3 regions of the Bacillus sp. EA-CB0995 genome follow, and region 2 is predicted to be linked to each of the others. Evidence: riboswitches for the same ligand, from Rfam matches in the RefSeq annotation. Region 2 holds a riboswitch; each other region holds the start of a gene.

Region 1 (6,159 bases), 300 kb from region 2:
TTTCTTCTAATCCTCTTGGCGGAACTCCTTTTTTGGAGTTTGTTTGAAACAAATGTCCATACATAAGAGAATCCGCACCGCTTTTAAAAGCAACAATCGCTTCTTCAAGTGAATGAACAGAATAACCAACATGTAAATAAGAAAACTTTTCTTTTACAAATCTTATATCAGCACTGCGATAGCCAAGCTGTACACGTCTAATATTTAATAGAATTGCAATATCAATCCGATCATTGATTACAAGCTTAGAAGAAGGAAAGCCCCTATTTAAGAGCTTTTCCACACCTTCATATAACTCTTTCGTACTTTTCTCCCGCTCACGAATGTGCAAATAATCTATTTCACTTTCAATCTCAGTTGCTATATTTGCTAACTCTTCAAACGGCATACGACCATTTGATATGACGTGAAGCTCATCTTTCATATACATTCGCCTACTTTAAAATGTTTTCAAACAACTCGTTTGCAGGAACAATTTCTTTTGCCATTCCTTTTTCTTTCAACCACTTATTTTGTTTTTCCCATGAATCTGCTGTATCTGATAAAAATGGTTCATCTTTCGTTTCCATTTTATCTAATAAAATGTTCATACTTTCTTTTTCAACTTCTGGAATAAGAGGGAAATTTTCTTTTTCTTGATGGTCTAATAAAATGTTTAATGCTTCATCTGGATTTTGCTTCGTAAATTCATAGCCTTTTTCGCCCCGCGTAAAAAGGCTTGCAATGTTTCTTTATCTTTCTTCAATGTTTTGTCACCTGTTACAAATACAAGTTCATGATAGTTTGGTACACCGTAATCTGCTGGGTTAAAATATGCTGGGTCAAAACCTTCGTGGCGCAGTACTGGTACTTCATGGTTAATATATGCACCTGTAACAGCATCTACTTTTTCGTAGTAAGAGCCGGTACTAAATCAAAGCCAACATCAACTACTTTTACGTTATTTGGATTTCCACCATCTTCTTTAATCATCGTTTTTAAATACTCTTCACTTAACGGTGTTCCTGAATATCCAACTGTTTTTCCTTCCAAATCTTTTGGAGAAGAAATGCCAGCTGATTTTAACGATACGACATGGTTTAAAGGTGAACGAACAACTGCACCGATAGATTTCACTGGAATGTTTTCATTCGCTCTAGCAATAACAACATCAGGCTGATAGTATAATCCGACCGTTACCTTTCCTGCCGCTGCTAACGTTAATGGATCAGTTGGATTTGAAGGGAATTTAATATTTACCTTGATACCTTCTTCTTTAAAATATCCTTTTTCAATTGCTGCATAAATAAAGCTATGCACTGCATTTGGATACCAATCGAGCATTACAGTTACTTCTTTTTCACCTTTTTTCTTTTCTGATGCCGTATTGCTAGAACACCCAGCAATCATCGCGATTAATAATGTAAACACAAAAATGCGTTTTAATAATTTCATGCATGCTTCCTCCAACTAATAAACTTCTTCTCTAATATAGAAACAAGTAATACAAAGAAAATAGCAAGTAATGACAATAAAACAATTGGTGCAAACACACCCGCACCATCCATTTGTGTCATCATTCGTTTACTAAAATAACCTAGTCCCGCTTGCGCCCCAAGCCACTCTCCAATTGCTGCCCCGATAACACTGAACGGCAGGGCCACCTTCAAAGCAGAGAAAAAGTATGGAAGTGCGGATGGTAATTTCAATTTTAAGAAAACATCCTTTTTTGTTGCACCATATGTAATCAAAAGCTCTTCCCATTCCTTTTTCGTACTGCGAAGGCCATCATACGTATTCACTGCAATTGGAAAGAACGTAATGAGTACTGTGACAACAACTTTACTCCAAATAGAATAGCCAAACCATAAAACAAATAATGGTGCCAAAGCTGTAATTGGAATCGTTTGTGAAGCAACTAATAGTGGATAAAATGCTTTCTCAGCAAATGAGCTCATACTCATTACCATTGCTAAACCAACACCTAATACAATGGAAATGACAATACCGATAACTGTAACAGAAAGCGTTGCTGGTAAATGCACCGTAAGCAATATATCCCGTAAATCCCACATTTTTTGAACAATGGCACTTGGGGATGGTAAAATGTACATTTCATCGAGAATCCGTGCTCCTACTTCCCAAACAATAAGAAAAATAGCAGTAACAATAAAAGCTGGAACATAATCTACAATTCTTTTCATACAAGTACCTGCCTTTGTAACAGCCCCATGAGTTCATCTTTTAATGCTAGCATTTCTGGACGATGTAAATCCTTTCGAGATCGTTCTTGTCCAAGAGGTACGACCCGTTCCGTCAATGATGTAATGGGCTGCTCTGTTACGATAAAAATGCGATTGGAAAGATAAAGCGCTTCATCAACATCATGTGTAATAAATAAAATTGTTTTTCGCCAATGTTTCCATTGTTCAAATAGCCATTCTTGCAGAGATGCTTTCGTCAATGCATCAAGTGCACTAAATGGTTCATCTAATAGTAAAAGATCTCCGCCAGTTAACAACGTACGAATAAAAGAGACGCGTTGCCGCATTCCGCCTGATAAATCTTTTGGTTGTTTATTTTCATACCCTTGCAGTCCAAACTGCTCCAACAATTCTTGTGCTTTCATTTGTGCTTCTTTTTTCTTCACACCTTGACATTCAAGAGGCAAAGCTGCGTTTTCAATAATTGTTCGCCACGGGAGTAACATATCTTTTTGTGGCATATAACCGACTGGGTGATCGGTTGCTCCTATCACATCGATAGTGCCCTCACTTGCTTTTTCGAGTCCCGTAATGAGCCGAAACAATGTGCTTTTCCCGCAGCCACTTGGCCCAATAATACTAACGAATTCCCCTTCTTGTACTGTAGTATCAAGATTCGTTATAATCTGCTTCTCATCATAATGAAAGGAAACGTTATGAAACTGTAGTATGTTCTTGCTCCTCAAAACCCCACATCTCCTTACGATATGCCATATCCCAGAATAAATATTCAAAACGACTGGAATATAAAAAGATTTCTTCTAAACGATTTAGTTCTTCTTCTGTTTTTCCAATTGCAATTTCATTAAATAACTCAATTAACCATACACAAAGCTTTCCGTATTCTTCAGAGCTATACCCTTGAATCCACTCGCCAAAAAATTCATGGTCGCGTGCTCCTGGAATATCATTCAAACGCTTTCCAATCTCCCAATAACTCCACATACACGGAAGCAACGCTGCAATTAACTCAGCAAGTGTACCGTTTTGTGATACAGACATCATATAGTTTGTATATGCTAGATTCATTGCAGACGGCTTTGCTAATTCCATTTCTTCAACAGAAATTCCTAAACGCTTTGCATATTGTTTATGAATCGTCATTTCTCCATTTAAAATCCCATCGATTTGTTCAGCAAACTTCGCCATTACTTTTGGATTTGTTGCTTTTACAACACCAATTGCATATAATTTTGCGTAATCTAACAAATACAAATAATCTTGAACAATATAATATTGAAATCTATCTTTCTCTAACGTCCCATCTCCCATCCCTGTTACAAATGGATGATTATGACTCTTTTCCCAAACAGGCTGCACCTTTTCAAATAACCTTTCACAAAATGTCATCTAAATTTCCCCTTCCTATATACATGTATCCAAATAAAAAACCACTTCTATATAAGAAGTGGTTACAGCAAACAAAAGAAAACTCCATTTGTTGTTTCCACTTCCCTACGCTAGTATCACCTAGATCAGGTTATAAGGGTTAAGGTTTCTACCTCTCTCAGCTTACAAGCACCCCTAGTGGTGTTCTATAAAATTTTCAATAAAAAATCCCCGTTTCTATACGCAAAGAAACGGGGACGTTATGTATATCGTCCAAATTGCTTCCCTACGCTAGCATCATCTAGATCAGGTTCAAGGGTCAAAGACTATATGTCTTACTCTCAGCTAGCAACACTAGCCCCCTAGCATTATATTCATTTAACATAGTCAGTATACCATCGCCATATCTCATCGGCAACTCTTTTGAGTTATAAAGTCAAATTTCCATTGATGGTAATTTGAACCAAAAAATGATTAGTTAAGCCACTCTATGTCTTACGGGAGTTTTTCATCTTAAAGCCTCTCCCTAAAATATCAACGTTTTGAGCGAGATAAAATAATATCATTCTATGTATTTTGTAAGTTCAAAAAACGCAAACTTCTTCTATCTATTTCCATAATAGTGATAAATCTGCTATCCTTTTATTATGGGACTTTATAGTATAGGAAAATGTTCATTTATTTTTAATACTACATTTCTATGCGCACAAGAAAAGTTTAATATTGTTATATTATAATTTAAAATATAACAATTTATTACATAAGGAGGCCTATAATTATATGAATATGAAAGCCGCAGCAATGACAGCAGCTACTGTAGCAGTTGCTTCTTTACTCCCGTCTATGACAGATTCCACTGTACAAGCTGTAGAAGCGCAGCAAAAACCAAAAACGAAAATTGGTTATGTAAAAACAAATACATTACAAGTATATAATAGTCCTAAAACAACAGATTCCGTTATTGAAAACATTGTACGTGACACTCCCGTTACAATTCTTGAAACAACAGACGAATGGTATAAAATTCAAACGCAAAATAAAACTGGCTATGTAAAAAAAGAAGCAATTTCTTTAACAAAACCAAGCAATAGTAAGCAGCAATATATCGTTAATTCAGACGCATTAAACGTTCGCTCTGAACCAAATACGCAATCTGAAATTATTGATGTATTACCAAATGGGAAATTTGTTACTGTCCAAGAAGAAGAAAATGGATGGTATAAAATTATACATAACGGAACAAATGGCTATGTAAAGAAAGAGTTTTTATCTAACGGAACTCAGCCGTTAGTAAAAGGAGTTACGGTACAAGGCGGAAGCTCTTATTATGTTGCTACTCCAGCATTAAAAGTACGCAGCGGTGCAGGAACAAATACAGCTGTTATTGGTTCTTTAAAGAATGGAACACAAGTACAAGTCGTTGGAAAGGTTGGCACATGGTATAAAATTCGCTACGGATCAGGATATGGCTATGTTGGACAACAATATATATTGCAAGGACAACAACAACAGCAGCAACAGCAGCAACAAGCTAAACCATCTATTCCAGCTGTATTTAAATATCCAGTTCAAGGGAACGTGAGCTCAACATTTGATGTACGTTGGGGACAGATGCACTATGGCGTAGACTTTGCGGCAACAGGAAATGTTCCAATTCAAGCTGCTGCACCTGGCACTGTTGTTAAGTCGTACTATTCTACAAGCTATGGAAATGTTGTATTTGTTGCCCATCATATAAATGGGAACTTATATACAACTGTATATGCTCACATGAACAATCGTGCGGTTAAAGAGGGCGATAACGTAGCAACGGGTCAATTGCTCGGTTATATGGGAAATACAGGACATTCCACTGGTCAACACTTACATTTTGAATTACATAACGGGGAATGGAATTTTGAAAAAACAAATGCAGTAAATCCGCTTCCTTTCCTAGTTAGGTGATGTAAGATGACACGCAATATCCCATTAATTATTGAGTATTTAGCATTTTTCGGTCTCATTTGTTGCTTATTAATTTACAACACAAACATTGTATTTTTAAGCATCGCTATTACGTTCGTTGCTTGTGAAGTGCTGATGGAAGTATTCAAAATTCGTTTAAAACGCCATATTTCACACATATATACTGCACTGTTCATTATAAGTTCTTTACTAACAAACATTATTTATAATGGCCTAAATGCCGCCGCAATTTTCCCTGTATTCTTTATGACTATTCTTCTTATAGTATCTCAATATATATATGTCCCAGAACATCGTAAACATCAATATCAAGAAACATAGAAAGAGGGAAAATGGTGCAACGCTTATCCAAAGCTAGTCTAACAAAATCGTTTTTAGACTTATATGAAAGAATAAATGAATTTTTTGGTATTAAAGAAAATAAAAATGGCCAATTCCTTTTATATGGCATGATTTCTCTCATAATAATTTCTTTTTTTATTTACTATTAAATAAGGATTCCACATAAAGTGGAATCCTTATTTGTATTCTACGCTATTTCTTTTTATTTACTGGACAAAGTATGCTTTCTCAAAGAAATGAACTTTATGTAACCATTAGTTGAAAAAGCATCAAATTAGTG
Region 2 (6,159 bases):
AAGTTGCCGGTTCAGGTGGAACATTCCCAATTCAGATGACGCCGAAATTCTTCCAAGCTCTTTATCCGTTTTTACCGTTTACGTATGCGATTAGTCTGATTCGCGAGACAGTTGGCGGTATGCTGTGGGATATTGTATGGAAAGATCTTCTCGCATTGTGTATATGGGTCGTTGTTATGCTTATTATTGCATTGCTCTTGAAAAAGCCAATTAATAAGTCGAGCAGTAAGTTTGTAGAAAACGCAAAAGGAAGTAAGTTAATTCACTAATAGAAAAAGGTTCCTGCCAGTTATGGTGGGAACCTTTTGTTTATTAAGATATAAATTCAGTATGTCGAACATCGTCGAAGGGTCTTTATATCGTGTCGAAGCGCCGATATATTCTAAAGAACGGTCGATATATTAGTGGACATGTGAGAAGGAGTTGACTTAAAAGGCATCTACATCCCTTTTAAGTCAACTCCTTTAGGTGTGTTATTTATCAAATTTCAATTTTTTTAATGCTTCTGCGAACGCATTATTTAGAGGTTCTTCTTGTTTTTGTTGTTGTTTTAAGTATTTTTGTACAGAGCGTTTATCGGCTTTGTTGCCTGATTCTTTTTTGCGTCTTTCTTGGAATGTAGAAAGTTTCTCGCGATAGCCGCATTTACACGCGAAGATTTGACCCGCTCCTTCACCACGAAGTTCTAGTTTCTTTTTACACTGAGGACAGCGTGCGTTTGTAGTGCGGGATACATTTTTACGATGACCGCATTCACGGTCTTGGCACACAAGCATTTTTCCTTTTTTACCGTTTACTTCTAGCATCGGTTTACCGCAGTCAGGGCAAGTTTTTGTGGAAATGTTGTCGTGTTTATATTTTTTATCGCTCGATTTAATTTCAGAAACAATTTCTTTTGTATAGTTTTTCATTTCTGAAATGAATACGTCTTTTTTCAATTTTCCCTTCGCAATTGCCTCAAGCTTTTGCTCCCACTCAGCAGTTAGTGTAGGAGATTTTAATTCTTCTGGTACTAAGTCAAGTAACTGACGGCCTTTTGATGTAATATGAATGTCTTTGCCGCGCTTTTCGATTAAGAACGAATTGAATAATTTATCAATAATATCAGCACGTGTAGCAACCGTACCTAGTCCACCGGTTGATTTTAATGTGTCTGCAAGTTGTTTATTTTGCGTGCTCATATACTTTGTCGGATTTTCCATTGCCGAAAGTAATGTTGCTTCATTAAAGCGTGCAGGTGGTTTTGTTTGACCTGATGTTTGTGCAATTAGTTTTACGTTTAATGTATCACCTTTTTCAATGCGAGGTAAGATTTGTTCTTTTAAATCGTCTACTGTCTCGTCATCTTCAAAGCGATGTTCGTATACTTCTTTCCAACCAGAATTAAGAATTGTTTTGCCGCGTGCGACGAAGTTTTCATCACTAATTTTTGCGCGTAACGTTAGTTGTTCGTATTCGAAAGCTGGGAATAAAACTGCTAAGAAACGTTTTACAACTAAATCATAAATTTTGCGTTCTTTATCTGAGAAGGCGGAGAAGTTTACATAACTTTCTGTTGGAATGATCGCATGGTGATCACTTACTTTACTATCATCAACAAACGATTTAGAAGCTTTTATTGGTTTATTTAAGACCTTATTAGCTAAAGAACGATATTCTCCTACTCCACACGCTTTCAAACGTTCTGGAAGTGTCCCTACGATGTCGGATGAGATATAGCGTGAATCTGTACGAGGGTATGTTAATACCTTGTGCTGCTCATATAGCTTCTGCATAATATTTAACGTTTCTTTTGCAGAATAACCAAAGATTTTATTCGCATCACGTTGTAGTTCTGTTAAGTCATAAAGACCAGGAGCAAATGATTTTTTAGGTTTTTTCTCAATTTCCACGACAGTGGCATTTTGTTTGCCTAGTTTTTTCACAATCGTATCGATTTTTTCTTTATCGAAGCTACGGCTATTGCCTTTTGCATCTTGCCAAGTCAATTTTAACTTGTCTGTTGTTTGGGCTTCGACACCGTAGTATGTTTGCGCTTTGAAGTTTTTAATTTCGTCTTCACGCCCTGCAATGATTGCCACAGTAGGTGTTTGGACACGACCGCAATTTAGTTGCGCATTGAATCGTGTAGTTAATGCGCGTGTTGCGTTAAGACCGATATACCAGTCGGCTTCAGAACGTGCGACAGCTGAAGCGTATAAATTGTCATATGCTTTACCAGGCTTCAAATTTGCAAAGCCATCTTTAATTGCTTTATCGGTAACAGATGAAATCCATAGACGTTTAATAGGTTTATTCATTTTAACTTTATCAATAATCCAACGAGCGACTAACTCTCCTTCTCTTCCTGCATCTGTAGCCACGATGATTTCATTAACATCATTTCTAGTCAGTTGACTTTTAACAGCATTAAACTGTTTGCCAGTCTGCTTGATCACTGTTAATTTTAAGCGTTCAGGCAGCATTGGAAGATCTTCTAGATTCCATTTTTTATATTTCACATCATAGCTTTCTGGATCTGCTAATGTAACGAGATGCCCTAAAGCCCAAGTAACGATATACTTATTGCCTTCAATATAACCATTTCCTTTTTTATCACACTTCAATACACGTGCAATATCACGTGCAACAGAAGGTTTTTCAGCAATTACAACACTTTTTGCCATATTTCAAACATCCTTTCAATTTCCGTAAGTTAACTATAGCATACATCCTTTTTGGATTCAGTTATTCTGAAGATTCGAATGCGTTGTTAGTAATGAAATACTCTCCATCTTTGATTAGTTAAGGGGGGATGAGTTTTTATAACAAAATGTAACTTGTGATTTTGATAGAATAAGAGTAGACTCTGAATTAGATGAATAATAAAACACATGGGAGTTTGCGGATGCAAACTGAGAGTACGGCTAATCTGTCGTTGACCATTTGAACCTGTTGGATAATGCCAGCGTAGGGAGAGTGTGAAAACGCATATTAAGACACTTTGCATACGTAAAGTGTCTTTTTTAGCTATATCTCCCATTATAAAAAAGGAGATTGATAAATATGAAAATCGAAGAAATTGCACAAGTAATTGAAACAGTACGAGAAAGAAATCCGCTCGTTCATAATATTACAAATGTTGTTGTGACAAATTTTACAGCTAATGGCTTACTTGCATTAGGTGCATCGCCTGTAATGGCATATGCGAAAGAAGAAGTAGCTGAAATGGCAAGTATTGCTGGAGCGCTTGTTTTAAATATGGGAACACTTCGCCCGGAAGAAGTAGAAGCGATGCTCATTGCTGGGAAATCAGCAAATGCACATAATGTACCGATTTTGTTTGATCCTGTTGGTGCTGGTGCAACTTCGTACCGAACAGAAGTTGCAAGATATATCCCGAGTGAAGCAAAACTAGCAATCATCCGCGGCAATGCGGCGGAAATTGCAAATGTTATTGATGAGAAGTGGGAGATTAAAGGTGTTGATGCAGGGGAAGGAAACGGTGATGTTGTTTCAATTGCGAAACAAGCAGCAGAGCAGTTAGATACCATTGCTGTTATTACTGGAAAAGAAGACGTTATAACAGATGGAGAAAGAACATTTATTCTTCGTAATGGTCATCCTATTTTAACAAAAGTAACAGGAACAGGCTGTTTATTAACATCTGTGATTGGAGCATTTGCAGCAGTCGAAAAAGACTATGTAAAAGCAGCAGTCGCAGCAGTAACGTTTTACGGTGTAGCAGCAGAAATTGCGGCAAACCAAGCAGCTGCACAAGGGCCAGGAAGTTTCCAAATTGAATTTCTTAATCAGTTAGCAAATGTTACTGCAAAAGACGTTGAACAATATGGGAATGTCGAAGAAATTCGTTAAGAAAGGATGAGAGAAATGGCGCGCATCGATAAACAGTATATGTCCGAGTTATTACAAGTATATTTTATTATGGGGAGTAACAATTGTCGTAAAGATCCATTACAAGTCATGAAAGAAGCACTTGATGGTGGAATTACAATCTTTCAATATCGTGAAAAAGGTGAAGGAGCATTAACAGGGGAAGAACGATATGCATTTGCAAAGCAGCTTCATTCTTTGTGTAAAGAGTATAATGTTCCATTTATCGTAAATGATGATGTGGAATTAGCACTAGAATTAGATGCAGATGGCGTTCATGTTGGACAAGATGATGAGGGCATTAAGACAGTACGTGAAAAAATGGGTGATAAAATAATTGGTGTATCCGCTCATACAATAGAAGAAGCACGTTTTGCGATTGAAAATGGTGCCGATTATTTAGGGGTAGGGCCGATTTTTCCAACAAATACGAAAAAAGATGCAAAAGCAGTACAAGGAACGGAAGGATTACGTTTCTTCCGCGAAAGTGGCGTTGAAGTTCCAATTGTCGGCATTGGTGGAATTACAATTGAAAATGCTGCTTCTGTCATTGAAGCGGGTGCGGATGGGGTGTCCGTTATTTCTGCAATTAGCTTAGCGGATTCTCCTTATAATAGTACGAAAAAATTAGCGGAGTTAGTAAAAAAATAATCAGTTCATATATGAAAGGAATCATTTCTAACATGAAGAAATGGTTCTTTGTCGGTTTGAAATAAAGTTGTACTGGTTATAAGAAAGTCGTACCGTTTATAAAAAAGATGTACTGTTTGTAAAAAAGTTTGATCAAAAATCCTGCATGAAATGCAGGATTTTTTTATTCAACAATCGGGCCAGATTGTTGAAGCTGATGAAAATATTTTGTTTGAATATGAAGTATTACACTTAAACTAATGGTGCAGGTTAATTGAAGAAGAATAGATTCCAGAAGATCGTTATTAGAGTCGATTTTTTTCTTTGTCACTGTTTCAGATAAAAGAGCTACTATTTGAAGCATGTTGGAACCCTATTTATAGTGATAATATTTTATGAATTGGAAAACAATAGTGCTTAGGAAAGGAAGGGTTGCGAATGTCTGTGAAAAAGTGGTTAACTGGATTGGTCGTTTTGCTTGCGATGATTGTGGTTGTGACAACTCCGGGCTCACTCAGTGTATTTGCCGAATCCGGCGTCGTAACACAGCCTATGGAGTCAGTGAAAGTGATTGAGGTCGAGTTGAATGATGATTACTTTAATCCGAATGTCATCACTATTCCGATTGGAAGAACGACAACGTTGATATTGAAAAACCAAGGTAAGAAAGAGCACACCTTCACAGTGGAAAAGCTCAGAATTGACGCCGAAGTCCAGCCGGGAAAAGAAAGAACCATTACCGTGAAACCTCAAGATTCCGGTACATATGAACTGATATGTCGGTACCATTTCCAGAAAGGAATGGATGGAAAAGTAATAGTCAAATAACAAGCAGGGCCAATCGGGCCTTGCTTTTTTTATAAGCAACGGTAACTTACTTATTATTACCCAGACATCATTATAACTGCTAACTTCCCTCTGTGAACGGATGTTCTTATAAAAAGTAAAGAAGTAGGTTTGTTCAAAAAGACATAGTAATTAAGATCTTCCACAATCGGGCGCTATTGTGGAAGATCTAAGGTGAAAAATGATCAAACTTTTTTATAAAACCGAAACTTAAATATGCTAAAGAAGAATCCATTTTAATCAATCTTTTTTTCAAAATGGATTCTTCTCATTTACCGTAAAATACGGGTTTGTGAGGTGTTTTGGATCAAACTCTATTTTAAAGCAATATTCTTTTTTCGTATAAAACAAATTGTGCCGTTTGAAACTAAAGTGTATGAATATACTGCTTCGGAGGCGACGACATGATTACGTTACAAAATATTATAGCTGCTCATGAAAAAATGAAAGGCATTGTACATACAACACCATTAGATTATTCCAGTACATTTAGCGAGTTATCTCATAATGAAGTGTATTTAAAACTAGAAAATCTCCAAAAGACAGGTTCCTTTAAAGTACGTGGCTCTTATAATAAAATGACTTCGCTTAGCAAAGAAGAATTACAAAAAGGAGTTGTGGCGGCATCGGCTGGTAATCATGCGCAAGGTGTTGCTTATTCTAGTAATATGCTCGGCATTCCTTGTACAATTGTTATGCCAAAAGGAGCGCCGCTCAGTAAGGTACTTGCAACAAAGCGTTACGGAGCTAATATAGAATTGCAAGGAAATGTTTTTGATGAAGCTTTAGCTTATGCACTTGATTTAAAAG
Region 3 (6,159 bases), 630 kb from region 2:
TGAAATAAACTACCAGTGATGATTGGTTGAAATGTAGTGATGAGCAGGTTGGTTAAGCCGATGTTATTAAGTCCATACACAATCACGTACATAGAAAATGCGAAAATTAAGACATACCAAGGTGTTTTTTTAATCATATCATGAGGTGGAAGGCGCAGTTTGTACCATCTCCACCCGAGTAAAATAACGGAGCCAATGACTGCCACAATGGCGATAGAAAACTGAAAGAAAGATGCGATAAATAAGCTGATACGAACGCATAAAACAAATAATAGAATTCCAAGCATAAACCTTGTTCGCTTACGATTTTCATCAATTGCGGGACGTGGTTGCAGTGGGTGAAAGGATTTTTTAACGAAATTTTCATCTAAGTATGTCGATAAGACCGGGAGTTTTTTAGGGATTTTTTTCTGAAAAACAAGGAATAACAGAAACGACATAAAAAGGAGACCTAACGTAGCGGGAACAAACATCATGGCTGTGTGCATGTATAAGTCCATATCAATAATTCTCAAGGCGATTAAATTCACAATATTGCTTACACCAATCGGCGCGCTTGAGGCAGTGGCGATGAGTGCACCACTTAGTAAGTAAGGTATTTTTTGATCATGTGTGAGTCGCAAATGGTGTAACAAAAGCAGTAAAATGGGAGTTGTAATTAAGATGCTACCATCGTTATTGAAGAATAATGTCATGAGAAAACAAAGAAGATTTGTATACCAAAAGAGGCGAATACCAGAGCTTTTTGCTTTTTTAGCAAGTTGAACGGCGCACCAATAAAAAAGCCGAAACTCTCTAATACGATTGCCATAACAATGGTAGCCATAATTGTTATGGCGGCGCCAATAATTTTTGAGCTAATATCACCCAAGTCGGTAAGAGAAACTGTACCGCTTAAAATGACAATCACTGCACCAACTGTTGCTGGAATTGCTTCATTCATCCCTTTGGGACGCCAAAAGATGATGAGCGTGGTTCCGAGAAAAGCGAGTATGGTTATTGTAGATTGTAGGTTTATCAACTCTTTCACCCCTGTTCTTATCGTGAAAAGTTTGCATAAGACATACGTCCTGCACTGGCTTATATTCTATATGTATGAAGTGCGGATTCGGCTTGTACTGAGTGAAATACCCATTTTTTGAATAAGGAAAAGAAATGATATAAATACCTTTGCATTTTTTTGACAATGATGTATGATAAGAGCGTAGTGGAAATTTAATCAGTGATAAACTAGGGGTGCCCAAGAGAGCTGGGCTGAGAGGGAAGCGTGTTGAAGCTTCTTAACCCTTTGGACCTGATCTGGTTCGTACCAGCGGAGGGAAGTTAACGGCTTTACATAACAATGCCTTATGTTGCCAGGTCCTATTCTTTATTATGGACCTGGCTTTTTTATTTGAGCATATGCTAGCCGCTAGTTCTCATCCTGGTCATAAGAAAAGTGGAGCCAACTGTTTAGACGCAAGGGTCTAGGCGGCGAAACTGAATCTAAAGAAAAGCGGGGGTTACTTCGCTAAGACACAGGGGAGGAAACAAACTTATGAAACAATCTGTTTCAGCTGAGCAAATTGAGTTGAAGTCAAGTTTACCGGGAAGCAAGAAGGTATATGTAGAAGGTACGCGTGAAGATATGAAAGTACCGATGCGCGAGATTGCACAAAGCGATACAAACGGTGTAACAAATCCATCTATTCGTGTGTATGATACGAGTGGTCCTTATACTGATCCGGATTACAAAGTGGAATTAGAAAAGGGAATTCCAACGCCGCGCCGTTCATGGAGTGTGGAACGCGGAGATGTAGAAGAGTATGAAGGTCGTGAAGTGAAACCGGAAGATGATGGTGTAAAAGTAGCAGCTAAACATACGCCTGTATTCCCGCAAATGGGACGTAAGCCGCTTCGCGCAAAAGCTGGGGAAAATGTTACGCAAATGCATTATGCGCGTAAAGGTATTATCACAGCAGAGATGGAATATGTGGCGATTCGTGAAGGCGTGGAACCAGAATTTGTACGTAAGGAAATTGCTGAAGGTCGTGCTATTTTACCGGCAAATATTAATCATCCGGAAGCAGAACCAATGATTATCGGACGTAACTTCCATGTGAAAGTAAATGCGAATATCGGGAACTCAGCTGTATCATCGTCGATTGCAGAAGAAGTAGAGAAGATGACATGGGCAACACGTTGGGGTGCAGATACAATTATGGATCTTTCCACTGGGAAAAACATTCATACGACGCGTGAATGGATTATTCGTAATGCGCCTGTACCGGTTGGAACAGTGCCAATTTACCAAGCGCTTGAAAAAGTAAATGGGATCGCGGAAGATTTAACGTGGGAAGTATACCGTGATACGCTAATTGAACAAGCAGAGCAAGGAGTAGATTACTTTACAATTCATGCTGGTGTACTGCTTCGTTACATTCCGCTTACAGCAAAGCGTGTAACAGGAATTGTATCACGCGGCGGTTCGATTATGGCCCAGTGGTGTTTATATCACCATCAAGAAAACTTCTTATATACACATTTTGAAGAGATTTGTGAAATTATGAAGAAGTACGATGTTTCCTTCTCTCTTGGAGATGGATTACGCCCTGGTTCAATTGCGGATGCAAACGACGAAGCTCAATTTTCTGAGCTGGAAACATTAGGAGAACTTACGCAAATTGCTTGGAAGCATGATGTACAAGTGATGATTGAAGGCCCAGGACATGTACCGATGCATTTGATTAAAGAGAATATGGATAAAGAACTCGACATTTGTCATGGTGCACCGTTCTATACGCTCGGACCGTTAACGACAGACATTGCACCGGGTTATGACCATATTACTTCTGCGATTGGAGCAGCGATGATTGGTTGGTTCGGTACAGCAATGCTTTGCTATGTAACACCAAAAGAACATCTTGGCTTACCAAACAAAGATGATGTTCGTGAAGGAGTTATTACGTACAAAATTGCCGCGCATGCTGCTGATCTTGCAAAAGGTCATAAAACAGCACATCAGCGTGATGACGCTCTTTCTAAAGCGCGTTTTGAATTCCGCTGGCGTGATCAATTTAATTTATCATTAGACCCTGAGCGTGCAATGGAATATCACGATGAAACATTACCAGCAGAAGGAGCAAAGACAGCGCATTTCTGCTCAATGTGTGGTCCGAAGTTTTGCAGTATGAGAATTTCGCATGATATTCGTGAGTATGCAAAGGATAATGATTTAGAAACAACAGAAGCAATCTCAAAAGGTATGAAAGAAAAAGCAGAAGAGTTTAAAGAAACAGGCAGTCAATTATATCAATAATTAGAAAGCATCTTTCTGAACACCTCTTAATCTATGATCATGTGTACCCTAACCTAATATAGATGATAGTCCCCCTGCTGAGCGAGAGCAGGGGGATTTTGTTATTCCATTAAGAATATTTTATATAGAAAGTGAGAGAAATTGGAGGGATACAAAATGAAGTAGAAGATTGTTCCTGCTACTGCATTTATATTACAGATTCTTTTTGTTGTTACATTTGTTTTTTTATTGTCACCGATTTACGGAGCGTTAGTATTAATAGAAATAGGAACCTTCCGTATATATTTTGGAGGGTCCCTATAAGGTGTTTTATCCCGCATTAATGGGCAAAAACGAGCTGCACCCAGTAGTATAGGAGGAAGAGTGTTACGATTGTTGTGAGTGGAATGACAATTAAGGAGACACTCAAGTAATCTTTCCATTTTACCTTGATTTTATTTTGTTTCAAGATATACATCCAAATAAGGGAAGCAAGTGTACCAATTGGTAGTAATAATGATCCCATATCGCTACCAATGATGTTTGCGAGGTAGATTGTTTTGAGGGTAACAGGATCTAATCCCATTTCTGTTAAAGTAATGGTTCCAATCATTAAGGCCGGATGGTTGTTAAAGAAGTTTGATAGAATTGAAACGAGTCCACCCATCATAAAGCTTGCATGTAATAAGCTTTGATTTACGATTGGCTCACATACTTGTACAAGCCAAGCTGTTAATCCAGCGTTATGAAGCCCGTAAATAATGACGTACATGGAAAAAGCAAATATGAGAATGTGCCACGGTGTCTTTTTTAATATATCGACTGGATTTGTTCGTAAATAATACCATCTCCAGATGAGTAGAACGAGAGAGCCAATTACGGCAACAATTTCAATCGGAATCGCAAAGAATGAGGCAACGAAAAGAAGACAACGCATAAGGAAGACAAACAGTAACACTTTTAACATAAATTTTGTGCGTTTGCTTTTTGTATCAACAGAATCTTTCCCCTTTAATGGGTGAAAGTGTTTTGTGAAAAAGACTTCTTCAATGTCATAAGCGGATGTTGGTAGTTTTTCCGGTAATTTCTTTTTCACAACTAGGTACATGAGCCATGACATAAAGATAAGCCCTAACGTTGCAGGTACGAACATCATTGCTGTATGCATATAGAGTGTCATATGAACGATGTTTAATGCGATTAAATTTACAATATTACTAACGCCAATTGGAGCACTAGAAGCAGTTGCAATTAATGCGCCGCTTAATAAATATGGAATTTGTTGTTGTGGTTTTAATTGAAGGTTTTTCAAAAGCAGAATTAAAATTGGTGTGGTAATTAAAATACTGCCATCGTTATTAAATAATAGCGTCATGAGAAAACAGAGTAATTGAATGTACCAATATAGACGGTGCCCGGAACCTTTTGCTAAGTTCGCGAGCCGGGCTGCTGCCCAGTGGAAGAAACCAAAACTTTCTAATATAACAGCCATAACGATTGTCGCGATGATGGTGATAGAGGCGCCGCCGATTTTACTAATAATATCGGCAATGTCGCTGCGTGATACAAGACCGGTAATAATGATAATCCCCGCTCCAATTGCAGCTGGCCATGCTTCGTTTATTCCTCCTGGCCGCCAAAATATAACGACCATGGTGATGACAAAAACAAAAAGTGTAATCCAAATTTCAATACCCATAGCTAGCCTGCCCTTCTTAATTCTTTAGTTTAAACAAGCGTATTTCGACTTGTCCGAAGCTTATAATTAATCATATTCAAACTCTTAAAAGAAGGTATGGGGATTACACTAGCTATTGTAAATATGTGCGTTTGGTACTTTGGGGAAAAGACATAGTATATAGGGAGGATTTGAATGAAAATAGGCACATATCCAGTATGTGCCTATTAGGTATTTATAATAGAAAAGTTGCTACGTGCATATACCTAGTTTTCTTTTGGTAGGTATATGTGGATGGAAATATGCTGCTTATTTCGTGGTAGATGATGTTTGACTAAGAAATTTGTTATCAGTATGGGTATTTGTAATGCTGTCTGTAAGAGCCCGATTGGTTCAACTAACCTTTTGGAAAAAACGTTCCCAGAAGGAAGTTTCACTTTACCCCGCTCAAACGGCTGGTAAGAAGTAACTACAAGAAGGAGAGCAAACCAGCCGTAAGAGCCCGATTGGTTCAACTAACCTATCGTGAGGAAAAACGTCTCACGATAGGAAGTTTCACTTTACCCCGCCCAAACGGCTGGTAAAAAGTGAACGCAAGAAGAAGAGCAAACCAGCCGTAAGGACCCGATTGGTTCAACTAACCTATCGTGAGGAAAAGCGTCTCACGATAGGAAGTTTCACTTTATTTTAAAAAAGTTCGATCTTTCAAGAATAAGTTCCAGAAGAAGATGAAGCCTGGTAATAGTATTGCGATACCGACTGCATAGAGAATGAGCAGCGCATAAAATGTTTCTTTCGTTGTAAAACTTGTGAACACAGTCACTTCTGGATAAATAATATATGGAAGGTGTGCAACGCCGTAAGCGTAGCTTGCAAATCCATACTGGGCAACGACAGAAAGAACAGCAATGCGCGGCCAGCCGAGTGTTTCATACTTTTGGTTTGTCCACCAAAGGGAAGAATAGCCAATGATAAAAAAGATGATCGAGATTGTAAACCATTTGAATTGTTTAATTAATCCTTCCATGAGCCAATGTGTTTCTGGTTCCATTACGACAAGTGCGACGATGGCGGTGACAAGCGTTGCAGGACCGAGCACGATGGCATTTCTCCGGTAGACACGATATGTATCTTCGGATCCTTGTTCTCTAGCAAAATCGGCGAGAAAGAGTGCTGATAAAAAGAGTTCGGATGTTAAACCAAA

What was found. Region 2 has a riboswitch for thiamine pyrophosphate ahead of thiM (hydroxyethylthiazole kinase). Riboswitches for the same ligand answer to the same signal wherever they lie in the genome.
Region 1: another riboswitch for thiamine pyrophosphate. It lies ahead of tenA (thiaminase II); the one in region 2 lies ahead of thiM (hydroxyethylthiazole kinase).
Region 3: another riboswitch for thiamine pyrophosphate. It lies ahead of thiC (phosphomethylpyrimidine synthase ThiC); the one in region 2 lies ahead of thiM (hydroxyethylthiazole kinase).

The regions. Positions count from the first base shown of each region.
Region 1 is NZ_CP169269.1:4,047,832-4,053,990, forward strand. It holds gene tenI (thiazole tautomerase TenI) at 1-424, opposite strand, end outside; partial or broken gene ACEWFJ_RS20795 (ABC transporter substrate-binding protein) at 435-1,434, opposite strand; gene ACEWFJ_RS20800 (ABC transporter permease) at 1,431-2,183, opposite strand; gene ACEWFJ_RS20805 (ABC transporter ATP-binding protein) at 2,180-2,929, opposite strand; gene tenA (thiaminase II) at 2,898-3,593, opposite strand; TPP riboswitch at 3,679-3,779, opposite strand; TPP riboswitch at 3,839-3,946, opposite strand; gene ACEWFJ_RS20815 (SH3 domain-containing protein) at 4,353-5,516, shown strand; gene ACEWFJ_RS20820 (hypothetical protein) at 5,523-5,858, shown strand.
Region 2 is NZ_CP169269.1:4,350,582-4,356,740, reverse strand. It holds gene ACEWFJ_RS22370 (YhgE/Pip domain-containing protein) at 1-269, shown strand, start outside; gene ACEWFJ_RS22365 (DNA topoisomerase III) at 474-2,666, opposite strand; TPP riboswitch at 2,864-2,973, shown strand; gene thiM (hydroxyethylthiazole kinase) at 3,046-3,855, shown strand; gene thiE (thiamine phosphate synthase) at 3,871-4,524, shown strand; gene ACEWFJ_RS22350 (hypothetical protein) at 4,688-4,867, opposite strand; gene ACEWFJ_RS22345 (cupredoxin domain-containing protein) at 4,942-5,331, shown strand; gene ilvA (threonine ammonia-lyase) at 5,754-6,159, shown strand, end outside.
Region 3 is NZ_CP169269.1:515,350-521,508, forward strand. It holds partial or broken gene ACEWFJ_RS02720 (arsenic transporter) at 1-1,018, opposite strand, end outside; TPP riboswitch at 1,223-1,338, shown strand; gene thiC (phosphomethylpyrimidine synthase ThiC) at 1,538-3,298, shown strand; gene ACEWFJ_RS02730 (arsenic transporter) at 3,618-4,976, opposite strand; gene ACEWFJ_RS02735 (cytochrome d ubiquinol oxidase subunit II) at 5,638-6,159, opposite strand, start outside.